3 regions of the Rossellomorea sp. H136 genome follow, and region 3 is predicted to be linked to each of the others. Evidence: predicted binding sites of a transcription regulator. Region 3 holds the regulator's gene; each other region holds the start of a gene.
The links. Region 3 encodes LexA, which represses DNA repair genes until DNA is damaged. Its sites were predicted from a motif close to CGAACATATGTTCG; they were not measured.
Positions count from the first base shown of each region.

Region 1 (5,315 bases), 1.1 Mb from region 3:
CGGATCTAGTCAAACGATCCAAGCGATAAACTAAGACACAATCGATTAAGTTTTGCTCAATATGTTTCATCATTCTTTCCAGATTAGGCCGGTTCGTGTCTTTTGCGCTATAGCCATCATCAATATAGATTTCGAATATATCCCATCCCTGGGACACACAGTATGCTTTTAAACGGTCTGTCTGTGCTCGGATTGAATAACCTTCTGCTGCTTGTTCAGTTGTACTAACACGGACATATACGGCTGCTTTCATTCAATCACTTCCTTTAAAACTAAGATACTCAAATGTTTTGAACAAAAAAATATAGATATTGGTAATTTAGTATAAGTTCCTCTGAATATGATTTCTTCGAATAATCTGTTCCAATCGTTCTTCACAAAGTTCGGGAGTAACCAGGAACATTTCAGACATTTGTTTTATCACGTCTAGATCATTGAGGGGGATATACTTAATCATGTGATAGGGGATAGCTGCATATTGGGTGAAATGATGTGCATCCCATTCTTGGAGTTCTCTAAAAGAAGAAGGCATGATTGTTTGGACTCCTGAATGCCTAAGGATATGGCATAATTCATGAAAAAAGATTTCTCTGTGTTTTTCAATGGGTTCTCTACTATCGATTACAATGTCTTGGTACCTTCCAATTACATGGAAACAACTAGGTATAGGCTTCTTTTTAACGTATATACCAAGGAATCTTGATATTCCTTCTTCACTTATTAGGTTGGGATGGGTAACTCCTAACTTAAGATAGAAATTTGAAACCCAATCTTCTAATCCGGTGGTCCTGTATGCAAATTGGTACATTTTGTTCACCTCGGTAACATTATACAAACATACGTTCGCTCATTCAACTGGAAAATGTCCATAAGGGGAAAATTATATAGATAATTATACCTGGAATTAAAAACAATCAAATTTAATCAAGAGGGTAATTTGAAAAAATGTTATAATAAGGTAATTGGATAAATGAGGTAAGAGGGGGGGAAAAGTATGTTAAGGGTAGCGTGGATTTTACCAAATATTTTTTTATACTTAGCATTTATCTTTTTAACTTATTTCATCATTAATAATTATTCAGGACTAAAAGAGTTAAACAACCTAGGCATATGGATAATTATTTCAGTATTAGTACTTGTGGTTGCTTTATTTGGAAGTTATAAAATTTTTGCTTGGATAAGAGAAGGAAAAATATAAAGGCCACCGGAATGGAGGCCTTTATATTTTAATCTGTATAGTTAGAACCCGTACACAACGGACATATTGATATTACTCCAATTAGTGTAATATAAGAGATCTCTAGCATTTTGACAGTATTGTGCAGCATATCGACTAAGTGATAGTCTTGAATAAGTTGCATAGATAGATGAAGTTAATCCTGCAAAGGTAGAAAGTGCTCCTCCATAGTAAAGTGCAATTCCAACCCAACCGGCTGGTCCTGTACCATATCCTGCGACCATTGAAACAAGCCCCATAAGTACTCCGAACCAACCAGCTACTTCAGTCCATGTAGCATATTCCATTCTCTCAATTACGTATCTTTCATAGGTGTCAATATTTGATTTGAACTGTACCATTGTATTCGCATTTTTACTATTATTATAAGTCGTCCCAGTAATTTTTATATATTGATGGGCTGCACTACTTAGTGCTTGCGCTGTGAATTTACCTGTAGAGATGTCATGATTATAATAGTTATCGAAAGCACCGGCTCTTTCAACTGAAGCGATTGAGAACGATTTTTCACCAGAGTCATTATTCTCTTTAACAACTTCCCCTAATGCCTCTTTATCAACGGTAATAGATCCGTTATTCATTTTAATTACTTCTTTTTCTTGTAATTCTTTACTGATTTTTCTAAGCTCATTCATTTTTTCAGAAGTAATACCTTCTACTTCTTTCTCTGTAGTTTTAAATTTTTTATTGTCTTTAGTTATCTTATTGATTTTATTGTTAACATTTTCTTTCTCTACACCATGCAAAGTTTTAGTATTTGCTTTCTGGACTATTCCTGTCTTTGTAAGATTCTCAATTGTTTGAGGAGTGTCGTATTCTTTAACTTTAACTTTGTGTTTAGCTTTTCCTGTAGTGTAATTATTATTGAATTCTTCAATTTTAAATACAGATTTCTCAAATTCTCCATCTAAATTATAGAAATCTTCCACAGCTGTTATTTTTGTTTTTATAAAATTTTTTCCTTCTGTTACTTCTGTAATTGAATTGACTTTCTTACTACCAATTTCTTCATATAGTCCTTCATCATTCACTTCATGAGATAATTCTTTCACCTCAAATGTCTCAACTGTTTTGAAGGTTTTTGCTTGTTCTGCTGATGCAGTTTTACTGAAGTTAGGTGCTACAATACTAAAGATCATTGCAACAGATAAAAATAATTTTAATAACTTCAATTTTTATTCACTTCCTTTCTCATTGGTTAATTAATTTTTAACATAATAAGAAAAATATAGAAAAAATGGTTAGTTGCTGTAATTATTCATTTTTTTACTAATTTAATAGAGATGCTACAAAATAGTTATTTATACGAAAAAAATATTCTTATAGGAATGTGTAAAATGGCATAAACACAAGAATGAGTATGTAATTTGAGAATATTAAGAGATATATTAGAAATTAATGAAAATTTTCATGATTTTTATAGAAATATATAGATTGATTATGGGTCTAATGTAATGGTTTTTCTCAATATAGAAATTAGAGAGATTCTCTATGAACTTGAAACTGCACTGGTTTTATTAATTGATTTCCCACCTGCAATATGAATATCCAAGGTACATCAGGAAGACTAGACTATGAGGAATTATTACAATGAAACATCAATTCTAGATCTAATAATTAGCATTAAAATTGTCCTATATACAAGTAGTTCCACTATACTAAACTCGGAAATGTTGCAAAAATGTACATTTCATTTGTGGCAAATTAAAACCCCTTCCAATGGGGTAGGGGTGGATGAATTAGATTATTAGTCCTGAAAAAATTAATAATCCAAAAGTGGATCTATTTTTTCTTTACACTTCTGACAAGAAATATCCTTAACCTCTCTAAAATAAATTGACTTCATTGCCTTTTTATCACCTTCATAAAATTCAGGATAAGGGATACCGCACTTCGTCATTTTAGAATCTTTTATAGCATGCTTTGTATCAGACACTGGTCCTTCGATTACGGGGAAAAGTAATTAAAACCTCCGAAGAATTATTAAATTTAATTTTTTTACGTAACTGTAGAGGAGAACATTAGCGAATTATGGAATAGTAAGTATAAGAGTCTGGGTATAAAGGTTTAACCCGAAAACATAGTTGATTTATCAAATTACTAAACAAGGTTGTGAGATATTGAATATCACAGAATTTGTCGGGGGAAAAATACGACAGTATAGAAAAGGTAAGGGTAAAACATTAGAGGAATTGAGTAGTTCCTCCGGACTAACGGTTAACTATTTATCATTGATTGAGAAAGGTGAAGCAAATGCCACTCTCATGAAGCTAGAGCCTATTATTTATGCTTTAGAGATTAATTGGACTGATATAATACCAATAAAACATGATGAGGAAAAAAGATAAGTTTCCAATTATTTTAATGAACTATGATTATTCTTATTCAGTAGATTATTGGCATCCAGCTCATAATACTCAGATTCAGAATAATAAGGTTTGGTATGGTCATTAAATAATATAGAACCTCTCTCATTCTTGAGGGAGGTTTTTTATGATTTTTCTACAATTTTACCTATATTTTTACAGGGGATATTTAGGTTTATAGTAATTTTATGCTATTATAGCTATATTCTATGAAAATATACTTAAAGGAAATAAAAAATTAGGTTGGTGCTAATTATGAGTACTGTTATTAATAGAGAAGCCGGAGATAAGGGTAAAGGATATAGATTACAAAGACTCCGGGCAATTAAGCAGTTATTAGATGTATTGGAAAATATGGATAAAAGAGAGATTATCTCTGTTTATGCTTCAACTGAATACCTTGATGATGTTTACATTAAAACTGTCTCTAAGACTGGAAGTAGTATTACAACTGAAGGGGACAAGAACTATGACCCGAAAAAGAAATTTTCATTTATGTCAAATGAAGTAACTAATAGTTTAATAATATTTATGGATTGTTGGATTGAACATAAATTAACAGATAATTTGTTTTTTTGTTTTTATACTACAGTGAATTATACTAAAGAAAAGCAAACCAGTGCACTTACTACAATAGGTATTAAAGTTCCTGATGTAGAAATCTTGAAGCTTCTAATGGATAAAAAATATGATTATGGAAATGTAATACATTGTGTCAAAACGAAAATAATATCAGAATATACTAAACAATATAGTGGTAAAAAGGAGAAAGGTCATTTAAAAACCATCGAAAAATTTGAAGATGATGTGTGGATCGATTTTTTAGAAAGAATTAGTTGGACTTTTGGAGGAGAGGATGAAAAAAGTTTAGAGAAAAAATTATTATATCAAATTGAAAGTCGTAAGTTCTATGAAAGTATTAATATTGATGGGAAAGAACCTTACATCTTATCTCACCTAGAAAATCTTTTTGAAAAGAAGGAACACCTTACTGATTTGCTAGAGAGAAAAGTAAGTGGTTCAGAAGTGAAAAACATTTTCTTAGAATTTTCTTTGGGTATAGCCAAACAACAAGACCACGTTTATACCATGTGGGAAGAGATGGAGGATCCAGTTGATAAGAGGAACATTAAGGATAAAGTGTTAGATGTTTCACCAGAATTCAGCAAAATGAAGATTGGTATTTTAGCAAGAAAGGTAGCAACGGTAAAAAAAGAATTATCAAAGTTAAGTGCAGAAGAAAGGGATACATATAGATACAGAATATTTGAAGCAAGTCAGGATAAAATATTCGAGTTTATTCAAAATAACAACGAGCAAGATAAACATGTTTTTACAGAGAAAGAAGTTGATGATTGTTTAAATGTTCTAAAAGATTCCTCATCAAAGCATTTGTTAGAAAAAGCAGTAGATTTTAAATACACATTAACCAACAAAGATACCATTTACAATACAGTATTGGAACTTTTTGATAGTTGTTTTTTATCATTCGATGAAGAAGGTTTTTATGATGGATATAAATAAAAATAAAATTAAGAAAAGAATAATGTTTAATAAGGATGAAGATTATTATTTCTTAACATATAATATTCTGTTGCTTTTAAATCAGTTAGATTGTACAAGCAAAGAGAAAAGTTTTTGGGATTATAAAAAGCTAATCTACTTAATTGAAATTATTACTGACAATAATAAGTTAAATATTGCTTTGAAGA
Region 1 covers NZ_CM166371.1:3,258,124-3,263,438, reverse strand. Annotated here, with positions in the region: gene ACYH0O_RS16770 (recombinase family protein) at 1-253, opposite strand, end outside; gene ACYH0O_RS16765 (ImmA/IrrE family metallo-endopeptidase) at 320-808, opposite strand; gene ACYH0O_RS16760 (hypothetical protein) at 995-1,198, shown strand; gene ACYH0O_RS16755 (hypothetical protein) at 1,240-2,409, opposite strand; gene ACYH0O_RS16750 (helix-turn-helix domain-containing protein) at 3,358-3,585, shown strand; gene ACYH0O_RS16745 (hypothetical protein) at 3,859-5,127, shown strand; gene ACYH0O_RS16740 (hypothetical protein) at 5,111-5,315, shown strand, end outside.
Region 1: ACYH0O_RS16765 (ImmA/IrrE family metallo-endopeptidase) is a predicted target of LexA. The motif match lies at 833-846, and genes of this name have one in related genera.

Region 2 (5,315 bases), 940 kb from region 3:
TATATGATAGGGATTCTTTTAGCCCTGATCCCCGCAGTAGCATGGGGAAGTCTTGTGTTTGTAAGTGTAAAACTAGGAGGGAACGCCTACAGTCAAACGGTGGGGATCACCATTGGGTCATTGTTGTTTGCGGTAGGCGTTTTCTTCATCAAATCCCCGGAGTTGACGTTATTTGTGTGGGGAATCGGCTTTATTTCCGGCGTCTTCTGGGCAGTCGGACAAGTGAATCAGTTAGCGAGTGTGAAATACATCGGTGTTTCGAAAACCGTTCCGATCTCAACTGGAATGCAGCTGATCGGAACGACTCTCTTTGGCGTTTTAGTGTTTAAGGAATGGAAAACGACAGAAACGATTCTCCTCGGTAGCGGAGCCGTTTTAGCTCTGATTATCGGTGTGGTGTTAACATCATTCACACAAAAATCCGAGGGAGACGAAGAGTCCCAACTGAAAAAGGGTCTACTCACTTTATTGCTATCCAGTTGTGGATACATAGCCTATGTCGTCATTTTAAGATGGTTTGATATTGATGGATGGGAAGCGATTTTGCCACAGGCGATTGGTATGTTTATCGGGGCGGCTGTCATTACTTTCAGGCATAAGCCCTTTACCAAATATACGGTAAGAAATATCTTAACCGGCCTGATGTGGGCATCGGGGAATCTGGGCTTGCTGCTTGCTCTTCCACGCATCGGGGTGGCAACGAGCTTTTCCCTATCTCAAACAGGGATCGTTATTTCTACCCTTGGAGGTTTGTTTTTCTTAGGTGAAAAGAAATCCAGGAAGCAGATTCTTCTTGTCATTGCAGGATGTATTATGATCATTATCGGTGGTGTATTACTGGGCTTTACAAAAGATTAAGGAGGAATGGACATGTATTCGGATTTAACAGGTAAGGTTGTCATCATAACAGGTGGTGCTACGGGTATCGGAAAGGCCATTGCGAAACGATTTGCAGAGGAAGGCTGTAAAGTGGTCATTAACTATTTCAAAGAAGAAGAAAATCCGGAAGAATTAGTAAAGGAGATGGAAGAAGCAGGGGGGACTGCCTCCATTATTCAAGGCGACGTTTCAAAAGAAGAAGACGTTCGAAGCTTTGTCCAATTGGCGCATGATACGTATGGCCGCCTCGACATATACGTGAATAACGCCGGGATTGAAAATGAAGTCCCTTCTGAAAACCTTCCCATTGAAGATTGGCAAAGAGTCATCAACACCAATCTGACCGGTACATTTCTCGGGTGCCGTGAAGCAGCGAAATACATGCTTGATCATAAAATCAAAGGCTCGATTATCAACGTTTCGTCTGTACATGAAATCATTCCCTGGCCTCACTTTGCTCATTATGCGGCCAGTAAGGGTGGGGTAAAATTATTAATGGAAAGTCTTGCATTAGAATTCGCACCCGATGGAATCCGGGTAAACAATATTGCTCCCGGAGCCATTGATACTCCCATCAATGCCGAGAAATTTTCCGATCCCGAAAAGAAAAAAGGTGTGGAAAAGCTCATTCCAATAGGCTATATCGGGGAACCGGAGCAAATTGCTTCCTGTGTAGCCTTTTTGGCTTCAGAGCAAGCAAGTTATGTCACAGGGACTACCCTCATCGCTGATGGGGGCATGACGAAATATCCAGGATTCCAAGCCGGGAGAGGTTGATGTATGTATAGGGGGAGGCAATATCATAATGTGATGTTTGCTCTTTTTATTGTGTTATGAGTATAAGCATTCTTAATCCACTATAGTGATGATCGGCCTGCCGAAGGCCCTTCCGCTTTTCATTGTCCAGCTCCAGGGGCTTGGGACTCGAGGGCATAAGAAGAGTAACCCAAAAAGGAAAGGACGCCTTTTCGGGTTACTCTTCTTATGCTTGTCGCCCCAGGGCGAGCCCCTTCCGCTTTTCTTGTTGTCCAGCTCCGGCGGCTAGGCCCTCGAGGTCATAAGTCAAATCCACAAAAAAGGCAAGAGCACCTTTTATGCGGATTCGTCTTATGCTTGTCGGGCCTACCCAAGCCGCCTCCGCTTTTCTTGTTATTCTCTCTATTTCCATTAATTTTTGTTGAAAGGGAACGTATATTCGTATAGAATCATAACTATACTATATAAGAACGTTTGTTCTATTTTGGGTAAAATGGAGGACGAATATATGACTGTCGATTACAGTGTGCTGCCACACCATAAGATTCTGTGCATCGATATGAAGAGCTTTTATGCTAGCTGTTCGGCTGTCATGCTGGGTCTCGATCCCCTTGAATGCCATTTGGCCGTAGTAGGGGATAGGGACCGCCAAGGAAGTATTGTGTTAGCGGCATCACCCAGACTGAAGAAGGACTTTGGGATCAAAACGGGCTCGCGGATGTTTGAAATCCCAAAGGACCCGCGCATCCGGCTTGTAGAGCCAAAAATGGCTACGTATGTCAGGATATCGACTGAATTGACCCGGTTGTTCCATCGCTACGTACCGAAAGATGCCATTCATACGTATAGCGTGGACGAAAGTTTTATTAAGATTGATGGAGCGACGAATCTTTGGGGGGATGCCACCACCATTGCCCGCAAAATCAAGGATGATATGGAAAGGGAGTTTCAGCTGCCGTGCGCCATAGGTATCGGTCCCAATATGCTGTTGTCTAAGCTGTGCTTGGATCTCGAAGCAAAAAAAGAGGGGATTGCCGAATGGACCTATGAAGACGTTCCGGAAAAGCTGTGGCCGTTATCGCCTTTACGTGAAATGTGGGGGATTGGCGGACGCTTAGAAAAAACGCTCAATCGCATGGGCATTTTCTCTGTCGGGCAATTGGCGCTGTATGACCTGGAGAAGCTGGAGGCCAAGTTCGGCGTTATGGGAAATCAACTCTATTACCACGCATGGGGAGTTGATTTATCTGAAATAGGAGCTCCGATCATGGATGGTCAAATCAGCTTTGGCAAGGGGCAGATCCTGCTGCGCGATTATAAGGAGAAAGAGGAAATCAAACGTGTCATTTTAGAAATGTGTGAAGAAGTCGCCAGGCGTGCCCGCACCCATCGCAAGGCGGGGAGAACAATAAGCTTTGGCGTCGGTTACAGTCACGAAGAATTTGGTGGAGGGTTTCACCGGTCGCGGACCATCGAGGAGCCGACCAATATCACCATGGATTTATATCGTGTATGCCTGGAGTTATTCGAAGAGAATTACAACGGGAAAACTGTACGGAAAATCAACATCGCTCTTTCAAATATTGTAGATGATGGAGCCTTGCAGATTTCTTTGTTCGAGCCTAATCGATGGGAGAAGCGGGAGCTAGGGTATGTAGTGGACCGCATCCGAAATAAATATGGATCGGCAGCCCTTCTCCGGGCCGTATCCTATACAGAGGCAGGAACAACAAGGCATCGTGCCCGCCTGGTGGGTGGACATAAATCGTAATAAATATAGGAGGTGAGAGGATTGATCCGCGATCGAGGAAGAATCAAATGGACATCTATGATGCTGCCGGAGCACGTGAAATTACTGAGGGATTGGGCAAAGGAAGATACGCACGAGAAGAGGATCGAACTTGAAGAGCAGGAACTGGACAGGATGAATGAAGTCGTCGCAGAGGCGATGGAGTTTGGTAAATTGGTGTCGATTACTCACTATGTAAAGCACCGTCATCAATTATCGATTGGAACCGTTCACCATGTCGACTCACTGGAAGGAAAGCTGCACGTCGTAGACAGGTTCGAAGACGTACACTATATTCTACTTGCAAGCATTGTGGACATTCGCTTTTTCGATTGACAGCCCAATGGAAAAGAGAGACTTCACCAGGGTGAAGTCTCTCTTTCATTCCATTTACTCTTCGTCCAATACTTTTTCTGCACGCACACATGATTCGAATTTTCCTTTATGAGATGCGTCACAAAACGGCATGTTTGTAGATAAACCACAACGGCAAAGAGTGAACACTTGTTTCGTTGGAAATACATTTCCGTCAGCATCAATCAGTTCCACGTCCCCGCTTACACGAAAAGAACCATTATCATTCACTTTAATCTGAGCTTTTGCCATGAAAAACCACCCTTTCTAGAAAATACAAAAGAATTCCCCACTATCGATAGTAAGGTGAAAAGAGTAAAAATGCAATATTCTAAAGGAAACAAATGAAATGTGATAATATGGTGGAGTAAGGGAGGTCGTAGAATGAAGATTGAATTAACGAATGAAGCAACTCAAAAGATTCAAGGTAAAATAGATAATCAAGCTGGATACCTGAAATTAAAGTATGATACAGAGGGGTGTGGCTGTGTCGTAAGTGGAATTCCTACTTTATGGTTTGTACATGAACCTGATGAAGGGGAAGATATAACGATTGAAACCAACAGCTATCCGATCCTGGTAGAAAAATCCAAAGTGGTGTTTCTTGATGAAGACCTGAAAATTGATTTTTCTTCACAAAGTAACACGTTTCAATTAAAAAGCCCCGGGCAGATCATAAATGGAAGAATGAACTTTCTGATGTTTCCGGGGGAATAAGAATAAAAGCCTTAGATCTGAGTACATCCGAGATCCGAGGCTTTTTTAAAATATAAAGCCATTTATGTATAGTGATGGATGTTGCAGCGGTAAATAGTTCTATAGATACTAATCTAGTTCATTCACCAATTCCTCAAACAACCGGGCCACTGAAACCCCTGTCTTCCACCCGTCCATCCCGTCCTCTACAGACCAGCACGCAGATAAAACCGAATGACAGAACCCGTAACGAATCAACCGTTCATAAGAGAGGGAGAGTAGAGAGGCCATTGTTTTGATTCTGTATCGAAGCAGTTCTATTGGAACATCCCATTTACTCCATTCATTTAATGTAAATTGAATGCAGTCATATTCTCTCTCACCGATAAGCCCCTTGGGGTCAATGGCCATCCAACCGGAGGATTTAGAGAATAGAATATTGCCGTGGTGCAAATCACCGTGTAGAAGAAAAAGATTCTGAGCAGAACTAAGTAACTCCGGGTAGAGCATCTCAGCTTTTGAGACGATTTCTTCAGGCAGGGGACCAGTGCCTCCGTTGAACCGCTCACGCAAGCGACCGACCCCGTTTGACCAGGATTGAACGGAAGGGTAGGGATGATGGCTGACAGGTTTATGCCATAAACGGTGAGCAACATGGGTAAACACCTGCAGGACCTCTTCTTCATCCTCAATGGAGTGAAGAGATGAACCAGGTAACAGATGATCTAAAAGAATCCATCCCTCCTCCTTATTGAAATCGAGGACTTCCACCATGCCTTTCCCTTGGAAATCCTGAAGAGCGTGAAACTCATTTGAGAAGTCGTTGTTCGGATACCCAATC
Region 2 covers NZ_CM166371.1:3,126,226-3,131,540, reverse strand. Annotated here, with positions in the region: gene ACYH0O_RS16055 (GRP family sugar transporter) at 7-858, shown strand; gene ACYH0O_RS16050 (glucose-1-dehydrogenase) at 871-1,656, shown strand; gene ACYH0O_RS16045 (Y-family DNA polymerase) at 2,144-3,406, shown strand; gene ACYH0O_RS16040 (YolD-like family protein) at 3,428-3,760, shown strand; gene ACYH0O_RS16035 (CDGSH iron-sulfur domain-containing protein) at 3,815-4,030, opposite strand; gene ACYH0O_RS16030 (iron-sulfur cluster biosynthesis family protein) at 4,163-4,495, shown strand; gene ACYH0O_RS16025 (aminoglycoside phosphotransferase family protein) at 4,604-5,315, opposite strand, start outside.
Region 2: ACYH0O_RS16045 (Y-family DNA polymerase) is a predicted target of LexA. The motif match lies at 2,064-2,077, and genes of this name have one in related genera.

Region 3 (5,315 bases):
AGAGAAGATGTTTTAAGATTAGCGAATGAAGAAGGTGTAAAGTTCATCCGACTGCAATTCACTGACATTCTGGGCACGATTAAGAACGTAGAAATCCCTCTTAGTCAGCTTGAGAAGGCATTAGATAACAAGATGATGTTTGACGGATCTTCAATTGAAGGATTTGTTCGAATTGAAGAATCAGATATGTACCTATTCCCTGATATAGACACTTGGTTAGTATTCCCATGGACAGCTGAAAAAGGAAAAGTAGCCCGACTGATCTGTGATATCTACAATCCAGATGGCACTCCATTCGAAGGAGATCCGCGGAACAATTTAAAGCGCATCCTAAGTCAAATGGAAGAGCTAGGGTTTACTGACTTCAATCTTGGACCTGAGCCAGAATTCTTCCTCTTTAAATTAGACGTAAATGGTGAGCCGACATTAGAATTAAACGATAACGGTGGCTATTTCGATTTAGCTCCTACAGATTTAGGTGAGAACTGCCGTCGTGATATCGCATTAGAACTAGAAGAAATGGGCTTTGAAATCGAAGCATCTCACCACGAAGTTGCCCCTGGTCAACATGAGATCGACTTTAAATATGCAAGTGCATTAAGAGCATGTGATGATATCCAAACATTTAAACTAGTGGTTAAAACGATTGCACGTAAGCATGGATTACACGCAACATTCATGCCTAAGCCTTTATTTGGTGTAAATGGATCAGGAATGCATTGTAACATGTCCCTATTCAAAAATGGGGAAAACTCTTTCTTCGATGAAAAGGGAGATCTGCAATTAAGCGATACTGCTCGTCAATTCCTTGCAGGTATCATTAAACATGCAACTGACTTTACAGCGATCACGAATCCGACTGTAAACTCATACAAGCGTTTAGTACCAGGATATGAAGCACCTTGTTATGTTGCATGGTCTGCTCGTAACCGCAGCCCTTTAATCCGTATCCCTGCTTCTCGTGGATTAAGCACACGTGTTGAAGTCCGTAGTGTTGACCCGGCAGCTAACCCATACCTGGCGATGGCTGTATTACTGGCAGCTGGATTAGATGGAATCAAAAATAACCTTCCAGCTCCTAAGCCAATCGACCGTAACATTTATGTTATGGACAAAAAAGAGCGTGAAGAAGCGGGAATCGTAGATCTTCCAGCAACATTACACGCTGCATTAGAAAACCTTAAAACAAATGAAGTAATCGTTAAATCTCTTGGAGAACACATCTTCGAACATTTCGTAGAAGCGAAAGAGATCGAATGGGATATGTTCCGTACACAAGTTCATCCATGGGAGCGCGAGCAATACATTCAAATGTATTAATCCATGAAAATTGCTATTAATTAAAAGCAGTGGGTGGTAGCGAAAAATGCTACCACCCACTGCTTTTTTTGAGTCTTCAAAAGTATAGATAAAATTAAGCCGCTATTATACATAGCGGCTTAAACATATTAATGTACTTGACGATAAACTCCGACAACTTTTCCTAAAATGGATACATTTCGTAAAATGATCGGAGCCATAGTCGAATTCTCTGGTTGTAATCGAACATAATCCTTTTCTTTAAAGAAGCGTTTTACAGTCGCTTCATCTTCCTCTGTCATCGCTACGACGATGTCTCCATTATTTGCTGTTTGCTGCTGACGCACGATAACAAAATCCCCATCCAAGATCCCGGCTTCTATCATACTGTCACCCATGATTTCCAGCATGAAGACCTGTTCATCTGAAGGTGCCATACGCTCAGGCAGTGGGAAGAATTCCTCGACATTCTCCACAGCCGTAATGGGTTGACCGGCTGTAACCTTACCGATTAAAGGAACGTTCACAACCCGCTGACGCGGAATCGTATCCTCTTCAAGATTTAAGATTTCGATGGCTCTAGGTTTAGTGGGATCTCTGCGAATAAGACCTTTGCTCTCTAACCTGGCCAGATGTCCGTGTACGGTAGAACTAGAAGCAAGACCAACGGCTTCCCCGATTTCCCGTACGGAAGGTGGGTACCCTTTTTCTCTTACTGCAATTTTAATATATTCTAGTATGTCTTGCTGTCTTTTAGACAATTTTGTCATGTTCACGCACCTCTATTATAGATCTTATGTTCCCATTATAGCATGTCTTTCCAGCTGGTACAAACATAAGTTCGAATTCTTGTTGACACCAAACGAATGTTCGTATTACAATAAATATAACAAAAACAGAACAAACATTCGTATGGAGGTATTTTTTATGTTAACTCACATTTGGAATCGTTTCTCTTACATTATAATATTATTTGTTTTAGCGCTTTTATCTGCAGCCTATTTGCTATTATTTATGGCAAACCAGCCGTCATATCAAAGCATCACCGTTCAGGATGGGGACACACTTTGGACTATTGCCAAACAGTACAATGAAGAATATTCTATGACTGTGGAAGAATTTATCGCTTGGGTAGGAGAGGAAAACAATCTCACATCTTTCTCAATCAAACCCGGTGAATCACTTGTGTTACCTATAGAAAATCCAACATTATCCACCCATTCAGACTATGAATTGGTAATGAACGAAGAATAGAGGGATAGAAGATGAAGGCAGTAATTTACTGCAGAGTCAGTACAAAGAAAGATACACAGGAAACATCTTTGGATCGTCAAGAAGAGGAATTAGCAAAATTAGCAAAAGAACACCAATACGAAGTGGTTGCTATCATTAAAGATCAAGCGAGCGGTTTTGAATTAGATCGCCCGGGTGTTCTTGAACTTCTTGATTTGATTAAAGATGAGTCGATTGGGGCTGTTCTCATACAGGACGAAACAAGAATTGGCAGAGGGAATGCCAAAATTGCTCTCATTCATTGTTTATTAAAAGAGGAAGTCAAGATCATCAGTCAAACACATAGTGGGGAGCTTCACTTATCTGAATCAGATTCTATGGTGATTAATATCGTAAGCATGGTTGAGGAGTATCAAAGGAAACTCCATAATTTAAAAATCAGACGAGGGATGAAAAGGGCAGTGGAAAATGGTTTTCAACCTCATAAAAATCTGAAAAATAAAGGGAATGCAGATGGAAGGGAGCGGATTGAAGTACCCGTTGAGGAAATTGTCAGGTTAAGAAAGAACGAACTGACATTTGCTGAAATTGCAGCCACTTTAAGAGGGTTTGGGTATGATGTCTCCAAAGCTACCGTACATAGGCGTTTTAAAGAATATATGTCTTCGTTGGAAAATGCGTAACTCTTGTTTTATCTCCTTTAATCTAGTAACATGACGATAGTATTAAGCTTAACTATTAGTTGTATATTAGATTTTGCTGATTAGGCAATAAAGGAGTTTTTATAGATGCTTTCAAAAACAAAAATGAATCGAATCAATGAACTTGCCAAGAAGTCTAAGAGTAGCGGACTAACCGAACAAGAAGCAAAAGAGCAGTCCAAGTTGAGAAAAGAATACCTGGAAACTTTTCGTCAATCGATGAAAGGGACCATTGAAAATACAAGAATCTTTGATCCGGAAGGTAATGAAGTGACGCCTAAGAAGATTCAGGACATACAAACTAAAAAGAAAATGCATTAATTTAATGAACTGCCCGGTCCATTTTATTTGGACCGGGCAGTTTTTTTCATTTTCCCCCCTTATGTTTTCATAAGGGTTTTTATTTTCAAGGACTATAAAGTCATGTTATCATTCAAGATAGTTGTATAAACTATCAAAGAAGATTAATATTAATAAGGTACATTAAAAGGAAGGATGTCTGACATATGTTTGATAACACAGATCAATTAGCAATTAATACAATCCGTACATTATCCATCGATGCAATTGAAAAAGCAGGTTCTGGACACCCCGGAATGCCTATGGGAGCAGCTCCGATGGCGTATGCACTTTGGACAAGATTCATGAATCATAATCCGAAAAATCCTGAGTGGTTTAACCGGGATCGCTTCGTTTTATCCGCTGGTCATGGATCAATGCTATTATATAGCCTTCTTCATTTATCGGGTTATGACGTTTCAATGGAAGATCTTAAAGAATTCCGTCAATGGGAAAGTAAAACACCGGGTCACCCGGAATACAAACATACCCCAGGTGTTGAAGCCACGACTGGACCGCTTGGCCAAGGAATTGGTATGGCAGTCGGTATGGCATTAGCTGAAAGGCACTTAGCTTCTACATACAATAAGGATCAATACGATATAGTAGACCATTTTACATATTCTATTTGTGGAGATGGAGACTTAATGGAGGGGGTGGCCTCTGAAGCAGCATCATTAGCAGCTCACTTGAAATTAGGTCGACTTGTAGTTCTCTATGATTCAAATGATATTTCACTTGATGGAGAATTAGACAAATCTTTCTCTGAAAGTGTGAAAGGCCGCTTTGAATCCTATGGTTGGCAATATATTCGTGTTGAAGACGGGAATGACCTTGATGAAATTTCCAAAGCAATCGAAGTGGCTCAAGGTGATACTAGCCGTCCAACTATGATCGAAGTTAAGACGGTCATCGGATACGGAGCTCCAAATAAATCAGGGAAATCCGCTGTGCACGGTGCTCCACTTGGTGAAGATGAAATGAAGCTTACTAAAGAAGCTTATCAATGGACTTTTGAGCAGGATTTTCATGTGCCTGAGGAAGTTTACAGCAGATTCGAGGAAAAAATCCAACAAGAAGGTTCTGAAAAAGAAGAAGCTTGGGCTGACTTATTCATAAAATATAAAGAGGAGCATCCAGAGCTTGCTGTCCAATTAGAAGCAGCAATCAAAGGCGGTCTTCCAGAAGGATGGGATCAAGATATCCCGGTATATGAAGAAGGAAATGCACTAGCAAGCAGAGCTTCCTCCGGTGAAGTTTTAAATGCGATTGCAAAGAATCTTCCTTCATTCATTGGTGGATCAGCTGACTTAGCCGGATCTAACAAGACGATGATTAAAGATGAAGCAGACTTTACTCATGAATCGTATGAAGGTCGTAATATCTGGTTCGGTGTTCGTGAGTTCGGTATGGGTGCAGCTATGAATGGTATGGCTCTTCACGGCGGTCTGCACGTATTCGGAGGAACATTCTTCGTATTCAGTGACTATTTAAGACCCGCTATCCGCTTAGCAGCTCTAATGGGCTTACCTGTGACATATGTATTCACTCATGATAGTATCGCTGTCGGAGAAGATGGACCTACACATGAACCTGTAGAACAGCTCGCTTCGCTTCGTGCCATGCCTAACCTTTCTGTCATCCGCCCTGGTGACGGAAATGAAGTTGCTGCAGCCTGGAAATTATCCTTAGAGTCTAAGGATCAGCCTACGATGTTAGTTCTATCGCGTCAGGACCTCCCAA
Region 3 covers NZ_CM166371.1:2,190,296-2,195,610, forward strand. Annotated here, with positions in the region: gene glnA (type I glutamate--ammonia ligase) at 1-1,320, shown strand, start outside; gene lexA (transcriptional repressor LexA) at 1,449-2,069, opposite strand; gene yneA (cell division suppressor protein YneA) at 2,227-2,553, shown strand; gene ACYH0O_RS11000 (YneB family resolvase-like protein) at 2,565-3,215, shown strand; gene ACYH0O_RS11005 (DUF896 domain-containing protein) at 3,321-3,554, shown strand; gene tkt (transketolase) at 3,740-5,315, shown strand, end outside.